One region of the Streptomyces sp. NPDC006687 genome, then DNA from elsewhere that is predicted to be linked to it. Evidence: riboswitches for the same ligand, from Rfam matches in the RefSeq annotation. Region 1 holds a riboswitch; the other holds the start of a gene.
The links. A riboswitch is a leader RNA that binds a small molecule or an ion and turns the genes downstream of it on or off. The one in region 1 is predicted to bind glycine.
Positions count from the first base shown of each region.

Region 2: linked by a shared signal. The riboswitch ahead of gcvT (glycine cleavage system aminomethyltransferase GcvT) and the one ahead of gcvP (aminomethyl-transferring glycine dehydrogenase) in region 1 are both predicted to bind glycine.

Region 1 is NZ_JBEYJJ010000030.1:5,859-16,058, reverse strand. It holds gene ABZ716_RS24480 (small basic family protein) at 1-145, shown strand, start outside; gene ABZ716_RS24475 (DUF881 domain-containing protein) at 151-954, shown strand; gene ABZ716_RS24470 (FHA domain-containing protein) at 1,085-1,966, shown strand; gene ABZ716_RS24465 (MerR family transcriptional regulator) at 2,013-2,777, shown strand; gene ABZ716_RS24460 (bifunctional nuclease family protein) at 2,841-3,317, shown strand; gene ABZ716_RS24455 (MerR family transcriptional regulator) at 3,514-4,152, shown strand; gene ABZ716_RS24450 (DNA polymerase IV) at 4,242-5,645, shown strand; gene ABZ716_RS24445 (PRC-barrel domain-containing protein) at 5,642-5,995, opposite strand; glycine riboswitch at 6,108-6,206, shown strand; gene gcvP (aminomethyl-transferring glycine dehydrogenase) at 6,401-9,286, shown strand; gene ABZ716_RS24435 (DUF5999 family protein) at 9,372-9,560, opposite strand; gene ABZ716_RS24430 (hypothetical protein) at 9,899-10,200, opposite strand, start outside.
Region 2 is NZ_JBEYJJ010000001.1:243,523-253,722, forward strand. It holds gene ABZ716_RS01105 (ABC transporter permease) at 1-126, opposite strand, end outside; gene ABZ716_RS01110 (ABC transporter substrate-binding protein) at 233-1,999, opposite strand; gene ABZ716_RS01115 (ABC transporter permease) at 2,041-3,033, opposite strand; gene ABZ716_RS01120 (enhanced serine sensitivity protein SseB C-terminal domain-containing protein) at 3,557-4,297, opposite strand; gene ABZ716_RS01125 (enhanced serine sensitivity protein SseB) at 4,360-5,094, opposite strand; gene ABZ716_RS01130 (AAA family ATPase) at 5,195-5,806, opposite strand; glycine riboswitch at 6,082-6,185, shown strand; gene gcvT (glycine cleavage system aminomethyltransferase GcvT) at 6,337-7,452, shown strand; gene gcvH (glycine cleavage system protein GcvH) at 7,542-7,922, shown strand; gene glyA (serine hydroxymethyltransferase) at 7,940-9,196, shown strand; gene ABZ716_RS01150 (L-serine ammonia-lyase) at 9,453-10,200, shown strand, end outside.

The DNA.
Region 1 (10,200 bases):
GAACGTGGTCGTCGCCGCGCTGATCGTCTTCCTCGGCGACAAGCTGGGCGTCGGCTCGCAGCTGTCGACCGGTGTGGTCGTCGTCCTCGGCATCCGGATCTTCTCCAACGCGGCGGCCATCCGCCGGCACGTCTTCCGGGCGTGACGCCGATGAGCACGGACCCCACACCGCAGGAACCGGCCCAGGGACCGGCCCAGGGACCTGGCCCGGCCCAGGGACCGGAGCCGGAGCAGAGCGGGCGGCACCGCCTGGCGGCCGGGCTGTGGCCGCCCCGTTTCAGCCGCGCCCAACTGATCGTCGCGCTGCTGCTGTTCGTCCTGGGCCTCGGCCTCGCGATCCAGGTGCGCTCCAACAGCGACTCCAGCGCCCCGCTGCGCGGCGCCCGCCAGGAGGACCTCGTCCGCATCCTCGACGAGCTCGACGGGCGGACCAAGCGCCTGGAGGACGAGAAGCAGAAGCTGGACGACCAGCGCAAGGAGCTCCAGAGCAGCTCCAACCAGGCCGAGGAGGCCCGCAAGCAGACCCTGGAACGCGAGCGCCAACTGGGCATCCTGGCCGGTACGGTGGCAGCACAGGGCCCCGGCATCACGTTGAAGATCACCGACACCAAGGGCCAGGTGCGCTCCGACCAGCTGCTGGACACACTCCAGGAGCTGCGGGCCGCCGGGGCCGAGGCGATCCAGATCAACGGCGTGCGCGTGGTGGCCGGGTCGTACTTCTCGGACGAGGGCGGCGGGGTCGCGATCGACGGTAAGAAGATCACACAGCCCTACGAGTTCAGGGTGATCGGCAAGCCGCAGGATCTGGAGCCGGCGCTCAACATCCCCGGCGGTGTGGTGCAGACCATGGAGAAGGAACAGGCCACGGTCGCCGTCACACGGTCGGCGAAGATCGTTGTGGACGCCTTGCGGGCTGCGAAGCAGCCTGACTACTCTCGGTCGTCATCGCCGTGAGACGGGGCGGAGCGAGGACGGTCCTACGCGGGCTGACGCCTGCGGGGGGTCGGCGCACCGAAGTCGCGGTGCGTGGTGGAAACTGTCTGGTGGTTACGGACGTTGTCAGAATGTCCGGGTCGGCAGGTGTGTGTATGCGGAGTTCGTCCTGCCCCACGGGCGGGTCTGTTTCGGTCAAGGGGAATCGCCCGTGAAGTTGTTTGAGAAGTTGTTCGGCAAGAAGAACCGCGAGGAAAGCGGTACGGCACGTCACCGTGCGGGCCACGGCGAGGGAGAGGGCCAGGGAGACCGGCCGCTCTTCCGCGACGAGGTGGCCGGCCCGGGCGCGCACGGCGCGCCGGCCGCCGGTCCGTCGGGCGCGGGGCGCATAGGCTTCGGAGACCCGGCCGCCCCGAACGCGGGTGGAGGGTACGCCCCCGACCCGTACGCCACCAACGCCTCCGCGGGGCAGCCGCGGCGCGAGGAGCCGTCCATGCCGGCCGAGCAGACGTGCGGCAGGTGCGGGCACCGCAGCGATGCGGCGAGCCGTTTCTGCTCCAACTGCGGGGCCCCGCTGCGGGCGGGCCTGACGCCGGAGCGCGCCTCGGAGACCACGTCCACCATCTCGATCTCGGGCCTGGAGGCGTACGAGGCCGAGGCGACCGGACAGCACGTCGCGCCCTCGCTCTCCCCCGAGGCCCAGGCCGCGGTGGAGGCACTGCCCCCCGGTTCCGCCCTGCTCATCGTGCGGCGCGGCCCCAACTCGGGCAGCCGCTTCCTGCTGGACGGCGAGCTGACCACCGCGGGCCGCCACCCGCAGAGCGACATCTTCCTGGACGACGTCACCGTCTCCCGGCTCCATGTCGAGTTCCGCCGGGGTCCGGAGGGCGGCTTCACCGTCGCCGACGTCGGCAGCCTCAACGGCACGTACGTCAACCGCGAGCCGATCGACTCGGTCGCCCTGCACAACGGTGACGAGGTGCAGATCGGCAAGTACCGGCTGGTGTTCTACGCCAGCCTGCGGGGCGTCTGACCTCCTCCCGGGCGCTGCCCGGGGGGACCTCCGGAGGGAAGGTCCCATGCTGCGCACCCCGACCGGCGGTGCCCCGAAGAAGGGCGCCGCCGGCTCCGCCGGGCAGCTGGTGAGCATCGGCACGGTGCTCACCCTGCTCCGTGACGAGTTCCCCGAAGTGACCATCTCGAAGATCCGGTTCCTGGAGGCGGAGGGGCTCGTCGAGCCCCGGCGCACACCTTCCGGATACCGCAAGTTCAGCACGGACGACGTGGAGCGGCTCGCCCGCGTCCTGCGCCTCCAGCGCGACCACTACATGCCGCTGAAGGTCATCCGCGAGCAGCTCGACGCCCTCGACCGGGGCGAGCCGCTCCGGATCCCGGCTCCGGCCGGGCACGGCGAGTCCGTGGAGGGCGCCGGGCGGTCCGCCGGGCAGGGCGAGGCGGAGGGCGCCCGGCCGACCGTGGCGCGGGTCGGGCGGGCCGAGCTGATCGCCGCCGCCGAGGTGGACGAGGTACAGCTCGTGGAGTGGGAGTCGTACGGGCTCCTCTCCGAGGCGCCCGGCGGCGGGTTCGACGCCGGGGCGGTGGCCGTCGCCCGCCTGATCGCCGATCTCGGCCGGTTCGGGCTCGAACCGCGCCACCTGCGCGGCATGAAGGCGGCGGCCGACCGGGAGGCCGGCCTGGTGGAACAGCTGGTCGCACCGCTGCGCCGGCACCGCAATCCGCAGACCAGGACCCGTGCCGAGGCCACGATGAAGGAGCTGGCGGGGCTCTCCGTACGGCTCCACGAGGCGTTCGTCCAGACCGCTCTCGGGGTGCGGCCGCAGTGAACGGCGACGCCGTGGACCGGCCCCGACTACCCAAACCGGCCGGGCAGGTCCTAGGGTTGCTGTGTGAACGAGCTCGACGTTGTGGGTGTCCGGGTGGAAATGCCCTCCAACCAGCCGATCGTGCTCCTGCGTGAAGTGGGAGGCGACCGGTACCTCCCCATCTGGATCGGCCCTGGGGAGGCGACCGCCATTGCCTTCGCGCAGCAGGGGATGGCACCGGCCAGGCCGCTGACGCACGACCTGTTCAAGGACGTGCTGGAGGCGGTGGGCGAGGAGCTGACCGAGGTCCGGATCACGGATCTGCGGGAGGGCGTCTTCTACGCGGAGCTGGTCTTCGCCAGTGGTGTCGAGGTGAGCGCGCGGCCTTCCGACGCCATAGCGCTGGCCCTGCGGACGGGGACGCCGATCTACGGCAGTGACGGCGTGCTGGACGACGCCGGAATCGCCATTCCCGACGAGCAGGAGGACGAGGTGGAGAAGTTCCGCGAGTTCCTCGACCAGATCTCTCCCGAGGACTTCGGCACGGGCCCGCAGCAGTAGGGCCGGATTCCGTCGAGGCGCGGGCCGCGTCGTCCACCGGGAAATTTCAGCCCATTCGAGTAGCCTTTCCCCGCAAAGGGGTACGGGAAACCACTCTCAGGGTGATTATCACTCGGCGTGCCGAGTGTGGCGATCGTTGACGCACCCCTGGTCACTGCCTACCTTCAAGGTGGCAGGTCAAGGACGGAGGGTCGGCGTGAGGATCACGGGCGACGGTACGACCGGGGGCATCCCCGTACGGAGTGACGGTGTTCCGTCCCCGCTGCTCGGCAGCGGGCCGGGTGCCGCGCACCGTCAGTCGGCGTCGACGCCGGTCGGACCGGTGAACGAGGCCCCGGGACCCGAGCAGGTCGGCTACCGAGGACCGACCGCGTGCGCCGCCGCCGGCATCACGTACCGGCAGCTGGACTACTGGGCGCGTACCGGGCTGGTGGAGCCCAGTGTGCGGGCCGCCTACGGATCCGGGACCCAGCGGCTGTACAGCTTCCGCGACGTGGTCGTCCTCAAGATCGTCAAGCGCTTCCTGGACACCGGGGTGGCCCTCCAGAACATCCGCACCGCCGTACAGCACCTGCGCGGGCGGGGCTTTTCCGACCTGGAGCGCATGACGCTGATGAGCGACGGCGCCACCGTGTACGAGTGCACCTCCCCGGACCAGGTCGTGAGCCTGCTCCAGGGCGGCCAGGGCGTCTTCGGCATCGCGGTGGGCGTGGTCTGGCGCGACGTGGAGAACGCCCTGTCGCAGCTGCACGGGGAGCGGGTGGACACGGGGGAGACGGTGGTCGGCCACAACCCGGCCGACGAGCTCGCCGCCCGCCGCAACCGGGCCGGCTGAGCCCGGGCCCGCGGCCCGTACGGACCCGCCGGCGGGCGGGGGCACGTGAGATCACCCCGTTGTCAGTGGCATAGGGCAGCATCGGTGACGTGAGAACCGCGCCGACCATCCTGCATCTGGACATGGACGCCTTCTACGCGTCCGTGGAGCAGGCGTCCAAGCCCAGCCTGCGCGGGAAGGCCGTGATCGTCGGAGGGCTCGGCCCGCGCGGGGTCGTGGCCACCGCCTCGTACGAGGCCCGGCGCTACGGGGTGCACTCGGCGATGCCCACCGCGCAGGCCCGCCGGCTCTGCCCCAACGGCGCCTACCTGATTCCGCGCTTCACGCTCTACCGCGAGGTGAGCGAGACCGTCATGGGCCTGCTGCGCGAGCTGTCGCCGCTGGTGGAGCCCCTCAGCCTGGACGAGGCGTTCGTGGACCTGGAGGCGGGCGGCCGGGCCTTCGACGCCGCGGACGCCCGGGCCACGGGGGAGCGGCTGCGGGCCGGCATCACGGCCGCGACGGGGCTCAGCGGGTCGGTCGGACTGGCCGGGTCGAAGATGCTGGCCAAGGTCGCCTCCGAGGCGGCCAAGCCGGACGGGCTGCTGCTGATCGAGCCCGGGACCGAGCGGGAACTGCTCGCGCCCATGTCCGTACGGACCCTGCCCGGGGTCGGCCCGGCCACCGGGGAGCATCTGCGCCGGGCCGGGATCACCACGGTGGGGGAGCTGGCCGAGGCCGGTGAGGACGAACTGGTGCGGATGGTGGGCCGGGCGCACGGTGTCGGCCTCTACCGGATGGCGCTCGGTCTGGACGACCGGCCCGTGGTCGCCGAGCGGGACGCGAAGTCGGTGTCGGTGGAGGACACCTTCGACGTGGACCTGCACGACCGGGTGCGGATCCGCTCCGAGGTGCAGCGGCTCGCCGACCGGTGCGTGGGCCGGCTGCGGGCCTCGGGGCACTCCGGGCGGACCATCGTCCTGAAGGTGCGCCGGTACGACTTCTCGACCCTGACCCGCTCCGAGACCCTGCGCGGGCCCACCGACGATCCGGCCGTGGTGCGGGAGGCGGCCGCGCGGCTGCTGGAGTCAGTGGACACCACCGGCGGGGTGCGGCTGCTGGGCGTCGGCGTCAGTGGTCTCGCGGACTACACCCAGGAGGACCTCTTCGCCCAGGCACTCGGTGCCGCGGCGCGGGAAGGGGACGGCGCCCCCGCCGAGGGGACCCGGGAGGCGGAGGAGGCCGAGGGGACGGCCGGTGCTCCAGGAACCGCCGAGGCGCCCGCGGCGGGCGGGGAAGGCCCGCAGGCCGCCGCCCGGCACTGGCCGGCGGGCAGCGACGTACGGCACGCGGTGTACGGGCCCGGGTGGGTGCAGGGCAGCGGCGTCGGGCGGGTCACCGTCCGGTTCGAGCGGCCCGGCTCGCTGCCCGGGCGGGTCCGGACCTTCCTGGTGGACGACCCCGACCTGGAGCCCTCCGACCCCCTGCCCCTGGTGGGACGGCCGGCCCCCTAGTGGGGCTCCGGCGGAGGGAGGTGGAATTCGGCCGGCAGGGCCACGTCCAGGCCGTAGTGGTGGTAGAGCTGGAGCTCCTGCTCGGGCGAGAGGTGGCGGCCGACGCCGAAGTCGGGGGCCTCCTTGATCAGGGAGCGCTCGAAGGGGACCCGCAGCACCTCTCCGACCACCTCGCTCGGCTCCAGCGGTACGAAGGCGTCCCGGCCGAAGAGGCCGGTGCGGACCGCTGCCCACTCGGGGACGCCCGTGGCGTCGTCGAGGTAGACCTCGTCCACGGTGCCGATCTTGGCCCCGTTCCGGTCGAACGCCTTGCGGCCGATCAGGCTGCGCGGATCGATGTCGGTCTGCACGGTCCCTCCACATGGTCGCAGTCATCCGTAATGACTACAAAAGTGCATATTCCGATGGGGGGCCACTCGAGGGAGGGTCCAGATCCTCGCTGGTAGGCTGGGTGATGGCTGTTGACCCTGTGCGGGAGAGTCCTCCGAATGAGTTCGCCGGAGGCGCCGAAGGAGCAAATCCTCCCCGGAATCTCTCAGGCATACGTACCGCACGCGACGAGGCCACTCTGGAAAGCAGGAGCGGGTGCCGGGCGCGCAGTGCCCGTCCCACTCCTCACCGACGGTGAAAGCCGGACGACGGGCGATCCCCGAGACTCCGGTGAAGCTCTCAGGTTGAGATGACAGAGGGGGAGGCCGTCCGGGTGCCCGCGCCGTGGTGCCCCTCGCAGGTCATACGACCAGGAGGCCTCCGTAATGACCGCCAACCGCATTCCGCTCTCCCAGCTCGAACAGGGCATCCCCTTCGAGCAGCGTCACATCGGCCCGGATGCCGAGGCGCAGGCGAAGATGCTCGCCCAGGTGGGCTACGGCTCCCTCGACGAGCTGACCGCCGCCGCGGTACCGGATGTGATCAAGACCGCCGAGGCGCTGAACCTCCCCGAGGCGCGGACCGAGGCCGAGGTGCTCGCCGAGCTGCGCTCGCTCGCCGACCGCAACGAGGTCCTGACCTCGATGATCGGCCTGGGCTACTACGGGACGTTCACCCCGCCGGTGATCCTGCGCAACGTCATGGAGAACCCGGCCTGGTACACGGCCTACACCCCGTACCAGCCGGAGATCTCGCAGGGCCGCCTGGAGGCCCTGCTGAACTTCCAGACGGTCGTCGCCGAACTGACCGGTCTGCCCACCTCCGGCGCCTCCCTGCTCGACGAGGGCACCGCCGCCGCCGAGGCCATGACGCTGGCCCGCCGCGTGGGCAAGGTCAAGGGCGACGTCTTCCTCGTCGACGCCGACGCGCTGCCGCAGACCATCGCCGTCATCGAGACCCGCGCCGAGCCGATCGGTATCGAGGTCGTCGTCGCGGACCTCTCCGAGGGCATCCCCGCCGAGATCGCCGAGCGCGGCGTCTACGGCGTGCTCCTGCAGTACCCGGGTGCTTCCGGCGCCGTCCGCGACATCAAGGCCGTCATCGACCAGGCCCACGAGCTCGGCGCGATCGTCACCGTCTCCGCCGACCTGCTCGCGCTGACCCTGCTGACCTCCCCGGGCGCCCTCGGCGCCGACATCGCCGTCGGCACCACCCAGCGCTTCGGTGTCCCGATGGGCTTCGGCGGCCCGCACGCCGGCTACATGGCCGTCCAGGCCAAGCACGCCCGCTCGCTGCCCGGCCGCCTCGTCGGCGTCTCCGTGGACGCGGACGGCAACAAGGCGTACCGCCTGGCCCTCCAGACCCGCGAGCAGCACATCCGCCGCGAGAAGGCCACCAGCAACATCTGTACCGCGCAGGTCCTGCTCGCCGTCATGGCCGGCATGTACGCCGTTTACCACGGCCCCGACGGCCTGAGGACGATCGCCCGCCGTACCCACCGCTACGCCGCGCTGCTCGCCGCGGGCCTGACGGCCGGCGGGGTCGAGCTGGTGCACGGCTCCTTCTTCGACACCGTCACCGCCCGGGTGCCCGGCAAGGCCGCCGAGGTCACCGCCGCCGCCCGCGAGGCCGGGGTGAACCTGTACCAGGTGGACGCCGACCACGTCTCGGTCTCCTGCGACGAGACCACCCTGCGCGCCCACATCGAGGCCGTCTGGGCCGCCTTCGGCGTCTCCGCGGACATCGAGGCCCTGGACGGGACCGCCGCCGACGCGCTCCCCGAGGCCCTGCTGCGCTCGGACGCGTACCTGACCCACCCGGTCTTCCACCAGCACCGCTCCGAGACCGCGATGCTGCGCTACCTGCGCAAGCTCTCGGACAAGGACTACGCGCTGGACCGCGGCATGATCCCGCTGGGCTCCTGCACCATGAAGCTCAACGCGACCACCGAGATGGAGCCGGTCACCTGGCCCGAGTTCGGCCAGCTGCACCCCTTCGCCCCGGCCGAGCAGGCCGGCGGGTACCTCACGCTCATCAACGAGCTGGAGGAACGTCTCTGCGAGGTCACCGGCTACGACAAGGTCTCCATCCAGCCCAACGCCGGCTCCCAGGGTGAGCTCGCCGGCCTGCTGGCCGTCCGCGCCTACCACCGCGCGAACGGCGACGAGCAGCGCACCGTCTGCCTGATCCCGTCCTCCGCGCACGGCACCAACGCGGCCAGCGCCGTGATGGCCGGCATGAAGGTCGTCGTCGTCAAGACCGCCGACGACGGTGAGGTGGACGCCGAGGACCTGCGCGCCAAGATCGAGCAGTACCGCGACGAGCTGGCCGTGCTCATGATCACCTACCCGTCGACGCACGGTGTCTTCGAGGAGCACGTCGCCGACATCTGCGCCCAGGTGCACGAGGCGGGCGGCCAGGTCTACGTGGACGGCGCCAACCTGAACGCCCTGGTGGGCCTGGCCAAGCCGGGTCACTTCGGCGGCGACGTCTCGCACCTGAACCTGCACAAGACCTTCTGCATCCCGCACGGCGGCGGCGGCCCGGGCGTCGGCCCGGTCGGTGTCCGGGCGCACCTGGCCCCGTACCTGCCGAACCACCCGCTCCAGCCGGCCGCCGGCCCGGAGACGGGCGTCGGCCCGATCTCGGCCGCCCCGTGGGGCTCGGCGGGCATCCTGCCGATCTCCTGGTCGTACGTGCGCCTGATGGGCGGCGAGGGCCTCAAGCGCGCCACGCAGGTGGCGGTGCTCGGCGCCAACTACATCGCCAAGCGCCTGGAGCCGCACTACCCGGTGCTCTACACCGGCCCGGGCGACCTGGTCGCGCACGAGTGCATCATCGACCTGCGCCCGCTGTCGAAGGAGACCGGCGTCAGCGTCGACGACATCGCCAAGCGCCTGATCGACTACGGCTTCCACGCCCCGACCATGTCCTTCCCGGTGGCCGGCACGCTCATGATCGAGCCGACGGAGTCCGAGGACCTGGTCGAGATCGACCGGTTCTGCGACGCGATGATCGCCATCCGCGCGGAGATCGAGCGGGTCGCGGGCGGCGAGTGGCCGGCCGGTGACAACCCGCTGGCCAACGCCCCGCACACGGCGGCCGCGCTGGGCGGCGAGTGGAACCACCCGTACACCCGCGACGAGGCCGTCTTCCCCGGCGGCGTCTCCGCCGCCGAGAAGTACTGGCCGCCGGTGCGCCGGATCGACGGTGCCTTCGGCGACCGCAACCTGGTGTGCTCCTGCCCGCCGCTGGACGAGTACGACAACTGACACCACGCCGAAGGGGCCGGTCCCGGAGCTTTCCGCTCCGGGACCGGCCCCTTCGGCCGTTCCGTCCGTGCTGCTCCCGTGGCGCTCAGGCCGCCGCGAGCGGGCGGTGCGGAGCGATGATCTTGCCGTCCGGGAGCAGTTCACCGGTGTCCTCGAAGAGCAGGACGCCGTTGCACAGCAGGCTCCAGCCCTGTTCCGGGTGGTTGGCCACCGGGCGCGCGGCCTCCCGGTCGGCGGAGTCTGATGACGGGCAGGCAGGCTGGTGCTGGCACATGGATGCGTTCTTTCGCTGCGGTGTGGTCTGTTCGCTACGGCTCGATGCGTGATTCATGGCCGTCCCCCTGGGTCGTCCCCGCACCTGCGGGGAGGATGTCCTCAGTCTTCCCCCATGACGGCTGCTTCGCAGGGATTTCCCGGCAGCAGTCCTCATGGATGGAGGACGCATCACTCGTGCGGGCGGTTCAAGCCAACTGCCCTGTCCTTTTGGATGGTTCGTACCTGGTCCCGGAGGACTAGGCCGACTGGGTGATTCGGGTCAGCCCGGCGAATAGGGGCGACATTCCGGGGCACGGCCCGCCGGTACGGGCCGCGCCATGGACCCGAGCGGGAGCTTCAGGCCGCCGGGGCCGCCACGGTGGGCGGCGCGGGCGGGGTCGTGGAGGTCAGCCGGCGGGTCAGCACGGGCAGCAGTTCCGTGAGGGGATACGGCCGGTACGGGGCGATGCCGGGCGGCGCCGGTGCCAGCGGCACGAGCAGGTCGGCCGCCGCGGGCAGCCCGGCGGCGGCGTCGGCGCCGACCGCCCCGTGTAGCCACAGGGTGAGCATGTACAGCTCGGGTACGGACAGCAGCCGGGGCTGGTAGTTCTTGCCGAGCTGCTCCGCCTGCCGCAGGGCGCGCTCGGTGGCGGCGACGT
Region 2 (10,200 bases), on a different contig from region 1:
GTACATGAGCGCGGGATCGCTGCCGGTCAGCTTCGGGACCGCGAAGAAGATGCCGAAGGTGACCACGGAGACCACCAGCAGCGTGGCGGCGACGTTGAACAGCCGCCGTATGAGGTAGACGAGCACTGCAGTCGGCCGCCCGGCGCGGGTGGCCGCCGCCCCTCGTGGGGACGGCGGCCACCGCCTGCGGCCTTCACCTGCCCTTCGGACTAGCGCATGTGCGGTGAAAGGGTTACTGCTTGATGCCCACGGTGGCGAGGTCGATCTTGCCGAAGGACTCGTTGAAGTAGACGTTCGTCAGGCGCGGGTTGTGGTAGACGAGCGCCTTGTCGAAGTTGATCGGCAGGTAGAGCGCCTTCTCCATGACCTTCTGGTTGATCTGGGTGTAGAAGGGCGCGGCCTCTTCCGGAGTCTTGGTGGCGGCCGTCTTGAAGAGGCCGTTGATCTCCGGGTCGTTGATCATCGAGTAGTTGTTGTTGCCGTTCGGCAGGATGAACGAGCCGTCGACCAGCGGCTGGAGGAAGCCCGAGCCGGAGTTGTAGTCGGCGCCCCAGCCCATCACGATGATGCCGTAGTTCTTCTTCTTCACGTTCTCGGGCGAACCGATCACGGAGGAGTTGAGCTTGCCGTCGTACTGGTCGATCGTCGCCTTGATGCCGACCTTGGCGAGGGACGCCTGGAGGGACTCGGCGGTCTTCACCTCGGGCGCCTTGTTGTTGCGCACCGCGATGGTGGTCTCGAACCCGTCCGGCTTACCGCACGCCTTGAGGGCCTCCTTGGCCTTGGCCTCCTGCGGCTTGCCCTTCGTCAGGTTGAAGGGGTCGTAGTTCTTGTCCGAGCCGGGGACACCGGGCGGCAGCATGTTCGCGCCGAGGTCACCGCTGGTCGGGCCGCCGCGGGCGGTCTGCAGGGACTTCGGGTCGGCCGCGTAGATGACGGCCTTGCGGCACTCGATGTTGTCGAACGGCGCGACCGTGGTCGGGAAGACGAAGTAGCGGATGTAGCCCGTGAACGGGTTGTCCGCGTTCTTCTTGAGGTTCGCGTCCTTGAGGATCTTGTTCTTCGCGGCCTGCTGCACACCGGTGCCGTCGATCGCGAGGTCGATGTCACCGGAGAGCAGGCGCTGGTCCATGTCGTCCGGGTTGGTGGTCACCGTGAAGGAGACCTTGTCCGGCAGGCCCTTGCGGATCGGGTCCGTCTTCGGGTCCCAGTTCTCGTTGCGGACGAAGGTCGCGCCCTTGCCGGCGGTGAAGCTCTCCACCTTGTACGGGCCGGTCGAGAGCGGCTTGTTGGTGTAGGTGGCGCCCGTGTCCTTGGCCGCCGGGACGGGCGAGGAGGTCGGCATGGCCAGCAGGTAGCTGAAGTCGGCGTTGGCGCTCGCCAGGTTGAAGACGATCGTCTTGTCGTCCGGCGTCTGGACGGACTTCAGACCCATCTTGTCCGGGTCGGTGTCCTTGTACGGGCCGGGGTACTTCTGACCCTGGTCGAGGAGGTCGATCAGGTAGGTCGGGCCGCCCGACAGCACGTCCTGCGCGAAGACGCGCTCGATGCCGTACTTGACGTCCTTCGAGGTGATCGGCGTGCCGTCCTCGAACTTCACCCCGTCCTTGAGCTTCAGGGTGTAGGTCTTGCCGTCGTTGGTCACGACCGGCAGGGCCTCGGCGAGGTCGGGGACCGCCTTGGTGCCGTCCTTGCCGGGCTTCGCGTCGTAGGCGAGCAGGCTGCGGACGTACAGGCGCTGGAGGTCCCAGACGAAGCCGTAGTAGGCGCGCTGCGGGTCGAGGTAGTCGACGTCCTGGGGGGACCAGAGCTTGAGCTCGCCGCCCTTGGCGTCGGAGGCGTTGATCACGCCTTCGGCGGCGCCGCTGTAGCCCTTGGCGCTCTCGGCGTCACCGCTCTTGCCGTCGTTCGACGTGTCGCTGCCGCCCCCACACGCGGCGGTCAGCGACAGGGCGGCGATCACGGCGGTGATCGCGAGAGCCTGCTTTCTGCGGATCACGGTTGTCCAACCTCCATAGGTGGATGAATCGAAGAAGCGGTTCAGCTGCCCTTGGGGTCGAGTGCGTCACGCAGCCCGTCCCCGAAGAGGTTGAACGCCAGGACGGTGATGAAGATCGTCATACCGGGGACCACCATGTACATGGGGTCGTCCTGGTAGATGGGGACGGCGTCGGAGAGCATCTTTCCCCAGGACGAGGTGGGGGGCTTGACGCCGGCGCCCAGGAAGCTGAGGGCCGCTTCCGTCAGAATGTTGGTCGGGATGATCAGCGTGGTGTAGACGAGGATCGGCGCCACCAGGTTGGGCATCAGTTCCTTGACGAGGATGTAGCCGCGGCCGGCCCCGAGGCTGCGCGCCGCCTCGACGTACTCGCGTTCCCGCAGGGAGATGGTCTGGCCGCGGACGATGCGTCCGATGTACGGCCAGCCGAAGAAGCCGATGACCAGGATGAGCACGCCCATCCGTACGCCCGAACCCTCGAACCCCCAGACGGAGTTGGGGACGACGGAGACCAGGGCGATGGTGAACAGCAGCTGCGGGAAGGCCAGCAGCAGGTCCATGACGCGGCTGATGAGGCCGTCGACCCAGCCGCCGATGAATCCGGCGAGGGCCCCGAGGAAGCTGCCGAGGACCACCGAGACGAAGGCGGCCAGGAAGGCGACGATCAGGGAGATGCGGGCGCCGTAGACGATCCGGCTGAAGACGTCGCGGCCGTTGGTCGGCTCGACGCCCAGCAGGAAGTCGGAGCTCACGCCGCCGAAGGAGCCGAGCGGTGTGCCCAGATCGGGGTCGATCAGGTCCTCGTGGAACTCGTTGGGGTCATGGCCCAGCAGGTTCACGATCAGCGGCGCGAAGATCGCCACCAGGATCAGGAAGATCACGACCACACCGCCGGTCAGCGCGACCTTGTCGCGCTTCAGCCGCATCCAGGCGATGCGTCCGGGAGAGCGGCCTTCGATGGCCTTGGCAGGGACGTCGGCTACGGACACGGGTGCGGGAGTCTCCGCGCTCATGTCGTGCAGTGGTGCCGTCATCGTGGTGGGGACCCCTCTCGGCCGACGGGTGGTCGGCCCATGCCCGCCGCTGTGGCGGCGTTGGTGCGGAGTGGCGCTCGGTGTGCTCGGACCCCGGCGGAACGCCGGGTGAGGTGCCGGAAGTGCAGGGTGGAGCGGGGGAATTGCGAAGACTTCCGAACCGGGTCCTGGAGGACTGACCGGCTCTTGGGTGGGGAGTCTTCATCGGGCGCTCGACCAGCCGCCAGACCCGCAGATGAAAGGATGCGCAACCGTGATCTGAGGCGTGGGTTCCCGTTATCCGGACTGTGCTCGCGGCTCAGCGGAGCAACACCGCCCGTTCGGTACGCAAACGGACATGGGGCCCAACTCTGCGGAGTTTCCCGCAGATTGGACGCCCATGGGGGGTGAAATCCGGGCAAGACGAAGGCCGCCGGGAGCAGGTGCTCCCGACGGCCCGAGGTCACCGCGGACGGCCCGTCTCACGGTGCGGACGTACCTGAAATGTCCCTGTAACAGACGGGTACGGGGCCCGGCGGCGGCCTCAGTAGGCGGCCGCCTGCCCCTCACGGTCGTAGAAGGGCCGGGTCTGCGCGCGCAGCCACATGGCCACGGGGTCGTGCTCGTCCGCCAGCGCCACCGTGCACACCGGAACGCCCTCGGGCACCGCGCCGACCGACTGGCGCATCATCTCCCGTACGGATTCCAGGGCGGGCGCCGAGGCGTCGTACAGGTCGAGCCCGACGGCGAGGTACGCCGACCCCAGCGCGGGCTGCACCCAGGCGCGGCGCAGCGAGCGGACGGCGGGGGTGCGGTGGGCGTGCTGGGTCAGCAGCCCGTAGAACTGCGGGAGCTCCAGCGCGGGCTCGGACAGCCGCAGCGGGCCGGCCGGCATCCGCTCCAGGCCGGTCGCGACCCGGCGCAGGTCCGCCCAGGGGATGCCGAGGCCGCCGCCCTGGGCGTGCGGGTTGATCCACAGGCCCCAGCGGTCGGGGTAGAGGGCGCGGGCGATGTCCCGACCGGTGACCACCTCGTACCCGCGGTTCCAGCCGCTGGCGGCCAGCTCCTGCGGGGAGGTCACGCAGGGGGCGTAGCCGAGGCCCTCGACCTCCATGCCGCCGTACTGGGCGTCGGCAGAGCCCGGCTGCCCCTGCCAGAGCAGCATCCACAGCCGGCCCTCGGTGAGGGCGTGCAGGAATGACTCGTAGCTCTCATAGCGCCCGGGAGTCACCTGGCGCAGCATGTGCTCGACCTGCCCGGCCGCGGCCGTGCCTGACGCACTCACCCGGTACCCCTCTTCGTCTTCGTCCGCCCGTCGTCTCCACGTCCGGAACAGCTTAAGCGGCGCTACGGCAGGTAGAAGGGGCGCACGCGCTCTCGAATCCAGTCCGTGACCGGGTCCTCCGCGGCCTCCAGCAGGATCAACTGCACCGGCCAGGGCGCCGGTACGCGGGCCAGCGCGCGGCCGAGCGCCTCCAGCGGGGCGGCCCGGGAGACGGGGTCCCATCCCGCCAGCTGGACACCGATGTAGAGCTCGGGGGCCTTGCCCTCGACGCTGGCCAGGCAGCGGTGGGCGGCGCGGACCACCCCGGTGGCACGGAACTCCTCGGCGGCGGCGGCGAGGAGGTCGACGGGGTCGTCCTGCCAGTCGGGCTCGAACAGCCGGACCCGGGCGCCGGTGGCGGGGCCGTCGAGCTCGCTGCGCCCGGCGCGGCAGAGCTGGGCGACGGCGGCGGGGGGCAGCGGGACGCCGACGGCGCCCTCGGGGTTCACGGCGATGCCGAGCTGCGGGGGCAGGCCGCGGGCGAACTCGACGGCGGGGGCTACCGCGAAGTCCATGGCGGGGCCGGCGGCGAAGCGGAACTGGGCCTCCGAGCTGTAGACGGGGACGTACGCCTCGCCGCCGATCAGCATCGTGGGCAGGTCGAGGGAGGCACTGTCGGGGCCGCCGCCCTGCGGGAGCGGGACCCAGACGTGGCTGCGGCCGAGGACCTCCAGGATGCGGGGGCCGGCGTCCGGCTGCCCCAGGGCCGCCCCGAGCACCTGCTCCAACTCGTTCGCCGGCCAGCCGTTGCCCTGCATGTACCCCTGCCCTCCGTGTGGGTCCCGCCGATGTCGCCCCGAGGCTATCTCTCCCGGGGCTGCGCCCGGACCCCGCGCCTCCCTCGCCGGCGGGGCCGGTTCAGGTGAAGGTGATGTCCGTCAGGGCCGCCGCCGTGGGGCGGTCCAGGAGGGTGGTGGTGGCGCAGCCCCGGGGGGAGCGGCCCGAGGCGGCGGCGGCCAGGAGGCGGCCCACCGCCGCGCGGTGGCGGGCGAAGGCGTACGAGGAGACGCCGCGGCCGCGGGCGGCCTGGCCCGCGAGGGCCTCCTCCGGGGAGGCGTCCAGCAGGAGCAGGTGCAGGCGCCGGCCCCGGCGTCGGGCGGTGGCCGCCAGGAGGGCCCGGACCCACCGCTGGGTGCCGCAGTCGTGGACGACCAGAGAGGCTCCGGAGCGCAGCTCGCGCCAGAGCGTCCAGTAGTGGGCGGCGCGGACCAGCGGCCGGTACGCCCCGTACGGCAGCGCCTTCGGCATCCGGCGCTCCCAGCGCTCGCGGACGTCCTGGGAATCGATGCCGCCGCCCGGCGCCGCCCGCTTGATCAGGGTGCTCTTGCCGCCGCCCGGCAGCCCGGACACCACCACGATGTCCCCGGCCGGGAAGCTCAGCCGCCGCGGGCCCCGGGCGGGGCATCCGCGCAGGTCGCGGACGGTCCCGGCGGCCCGGGCGGCGAAGGGCCGGGCCCTCGCAGCCTCCACCGCTCCGGCACTGGTCACCACTCCGGATCTCCGCACCGTGATCGTCTCCCCCCGAGTCGGGCCGCGAGGGCCCCCTGCCCGCTGAATGTAAAGAGACGGTAATCCGGGCGTGGCGGTTCCGGGCGGGCCGTCCGGCCCCTGGGACCCTGCCGGGCCGCGCGGGGCCGTGCGGGACCGCCGGGGGCCGCACGCGTTCTTCCGGGCCCCCCTGCCCGCTTCCGCCCGTCCCGTGCAATGATGTGCGCCAACTGGACACCAACTGCATACCGGCCGCTTGAATCCGCGCGGGAGAGTCCCGGCAGGCCGTGAGGCCGTGCCCGGGCGCCGAAGGAGCAAGTTCCTCCCTTGAATCTCTCAGGCCCCGTACCGCGTGGATGAGGCAGATCTGAAAAGCGGGCTGTCCGACAGCTCCACCCAAGGTGCAAGCCGGCGTTCCCCTGGGGAACTCCTGGCGAACCTCTCAGGTTCCGATGACAGATGGGGAGGATCGTCCTCGTCATGTCATGCCCTGGGACCCGGGAGCCACACCCATGAGCACTGCCCCCCGCCTGACCGCGCTCGACGCGCTGCACCGTTCGCTCGGTGCGACCATGACCGACTTCGCGGGCTGGGACATGCCGCTGCGCTACGCCAGTGAGCGCGACGAGCACAACGCCGTCCGGACCAAGGCCGGCCTGTTCGACCTCTCCCACATGGGCGAGATCACCGTCCACGGCCCCGAGGCCGTCAAGGCCCTCGACTACGCCCTCGTCGGCAACATCTCCACCGTCGGCGTCGGCCGCGCCCGCTACACGCACATCTGCCAGGAGGACGGCGGCATCCTGGACGACCTGATCGTCTACCGCCTCGGCGAGACCGAGTACATGGTCGTCGCCAACGCCTCCAACGCCCAGGTGGTGCTCGACGCGCTCACCGAGCGCGCCGCCGGCTTCGACGCCGAGGTCCGCGACGACCGCGACGCGTACGCGCTGATCGCCGTGCAGGGCCCCGAGTCCCCCGGCATCCTCGCCTCGCTGACCGACGCCGACCTGGACGGCCTGAAGTACTACGCCGGCCTGCCGGGCACCGTCGCGGGCGTGCCCGCGCTGATCGCCCGGACCGGCTACACCGGCGAGGACGGCTTCGAGCTGTTCATCGCCCCCGAGCACGCCGTGGAGCTGTGGCAGGCGCTGACGAAGGCGGGCGAGGGCGTCGGCCTGGTCCCGGCCGGCCTGTCCTGCCGCGACACCCTGCGCCTGGAAGCGGGCATGCCGCTGTACGGGCACGAGCTGACCACCTCCCTCACGCCCTTCGACGCCGGGCTGGGCCGGGTCGTGAAGTTCGAGAAGGAGGGCGACTTCGTGGGCCGCGCCGCCCTGGAGGCCGCCGCCGAGCGCGCCGCCTCGCAGGCCCCGCGCAAGCTGGTCGGCCTGGTCGCCGAGGGCCGCCGGGTCCCGCGCGCCGGCTTCCCCGTGGTCGCCGGCGGCCAGGTCGTCGGCGAGGTCACCTCCGGCGCCCCGTCGCCGACGCTGGGCAAGCCGATCGCGATGGCGTACGTCGACGCGGAGTACGCCGCGCCCGGGACCTCCGGCGTCGGCGTGGACATTCGCGGTACGCATGAGCCGTACGAGGTCGTGGCCCTGCCGTTCTACAAGCGGCAGAAGTGACCCCCGGGTCCCCAGGACCCCGCCGGCCCGCCGCCGGCACGCAAGACCACCGTTCGTATCCACCTCCCCGCATCCAGGAGAATCAGGTCATGAGCAACCCCCAGCAGCTGCGCTACACCAAGGAACACGAGTGGCTGTCGGACGTCGTCGACGGCGTCGCGACGGTTGGCATCACGGAGTTCGCGGCCACCGCGCTCGGTGACGTCGTCTACGCCCAGCTCCCCGCGGTCGGCGACACCGTCACCGAGGGCGAGACCTGTGGCGAGCTGGAGTCGACCAAGTCGGTCAGCGACCTGTACTCCCCGGTCTCCGGTGAGATCGTCGAGTTCAACCAGGACGTCGTCGACGACCCGGCGCTGGTGAACTCCGCCCCCTTCGAGGGCGGCTGGCTGTTCAAGGTGAAGCTCTCGGAGGAGCCCAAGGACGCGCTCTCCTACGACGAGTACACCGCCCTCACCGCCGGTAACTGACACCCCAGGGGATCCTGATGTCCGTTCTGAACACCCCGCTCCACGAGCTCGACCCCGACGTCGCCGCCGCCGTCGACGCCGAGCTGGTGCGCCAGCAGTCCACCCTGGAAATGATCGCGTCGGAGAACTTCGCTCCGGTCGCCGTCATGGAGGCCCAGGGCTCGGTCCTGACCAACAAGTACGCCGAGGGCTACCCGGGCCGCCGCTACTACGGCGGCTGCGAGCACGTCGACGTGGTCGAGCAGATCGCCATCGACCGCATCAAGGCGCTGTTCGGCGCCGAGGCCGCGAACGTCCAGCCGCACTCCGGTGCGCAGGCCAACGCCGCCGCGATGTTCGCGCTGCTGAAGCCGGGCGACACGATCATGGGCCTGAACCTGGCCCACGGCGGTCACCTGACCCACGGCATGAAGATCAACTTCTCCGGCAAGCTCTACAACGTGGTCCCGTACCACGTCGACGAGTCCGGCCAGGTGGACATGGCCGAGGTCGAGCGCCTCGCCAAGGAGTCCAAGCCGCAGCTGATCGTCGCCGGCTGGTCCGCCTACCCGCGCCAGCTGGACTTCGCCGCCTTCCGCCGGATCGCGGACGAGGTCGGCGCGTACCTGATGGTCGACATGGCCCACTTCGCGGGCCTGGTCGCCGCGGGCCTGCACCCCAACCCGGTGCCGCACGCCCACGTCGTCACCACCACCACGCACAAGACCCTCGGCGGTCCGCGCGGCGGTGTCATCCTGTCGACGCAGGAGCTGGCCAAGAAGATCAACTCCGCGGTCTTCCCGGGCCAGCAGGGCGGTCCGCTGGAGCACGTGATCGCGGCCAAGGCCGTCTCCTTCAAGGTCGCGGCCTCGCCCGAGTTCAAGGAGCGCCAGGAGCGCACCCTGGAGGGCGCGAAGATCATCGCCGAGCGCCTGGTCCAGCCGGACGTCACCGAGGTGGGCGTCTCCGTCCTCTCCGGCGGCACCGACGTGCACCTGGTCCTGGTCGACCTGCGCAACTCCGAGCTGGACGGCCAGCAGGCCGAGGACCGGCTCCACGAGATCGGCATCACGGTCAACCGGAACGCCATCCCGAACGACCCGCGCCCGCCGATGGTCACCTCGGGTCTGCGCATCGGTACGCCGGCCCTGGCCACCCGTGGCTTCGGTGCCGAGGACTTCCGCGAGGTCGCCGAGATCATCGCGCAGGCCCTGAAGCCGGCGTTCGACGCGGACGACCTCAAGGCGCGCGTCTCCGCGCTCGCCGCGAAGTTCCCGCTGTACCCGTCGCTCTAGTCACGGCCAGGAGGGGTCCGGCCTTGTTCCGCACAGGGCCGGGCCCCTTCCTGTCTTCTTCCCCGGCCCCCTCCCCCGCCGGGGCCACCGGAACGCGAGCTGACTCACGTCCGGCGGACCCCTTCCCGAGCCGAAACGTTCATCTCCACGCGTTACGCTCGACTGCCGGACAAAATCCGCAGATCACCCCCGCACCACCCCGCTCCACCACACCCCTGCCCCTCTCCACCCCACGAGCCGACAAGGGAGTCCGCCAGTGGCCATCTCCGTCTTCGATCTCTTCTCCATCGGTATCGGCCCCTCCTCCTCCCACACGGTCGGCCCGATGCGCGCGGCGCGCATGTTCGTGTCGCGGCTGAAGAAGGACGGCGTCCTCGCCCAGACCGCGTCCGTGCGGGCGGAGCTCTTCGGCTCCCTCGGCGCCACCGGCCACGGCCACGGCACCCCCAAGGCGGTCCTGCTCGGCCTGGAGGGTCACTCCCCGCGCACGGTCGACGTGGAGAGCGCCGACGACGAGGTCGAGCGCATCCGCAGGACCGGCAAGCTCCGGCTGCTCGGCACGGAGATAGGGAACGGCCACGAGATCGACTTCGACGAGCCGAACCAGCTGATCCTGCACCGCCGCCGCTCGCTGCCCTACCACGCGAACGGGATGACCCTCTTCGCCTACGACGCCTCCGGCACCCCGCTGCTGGAGAAGACCTACTACTCGGTCGGCGGCGGCTTCGTCGTGGACGAGGACGCGGTCGGCGAGGACCGGATCAAGCTCGACGACACCGTGCTGAAGTACCCCTTCCGCTCGGGTGACGAGATGCTCCGCCTCGCGAACGAGACCGGCCTGTCGATCTCCTCCCTGATGATGGAGAACGAGAAGGCGTGGCGCACCGAGGACGAGATCCGCGAGGGCCTGCTGGAGATCTGGCGGGTCATGCAGTCCTGCGTCTCGCGCGGCATGTCCCGCGAGGGCATCCTCCCGGGCGGGCTGCGCGTCAAGCGCCGGGCCG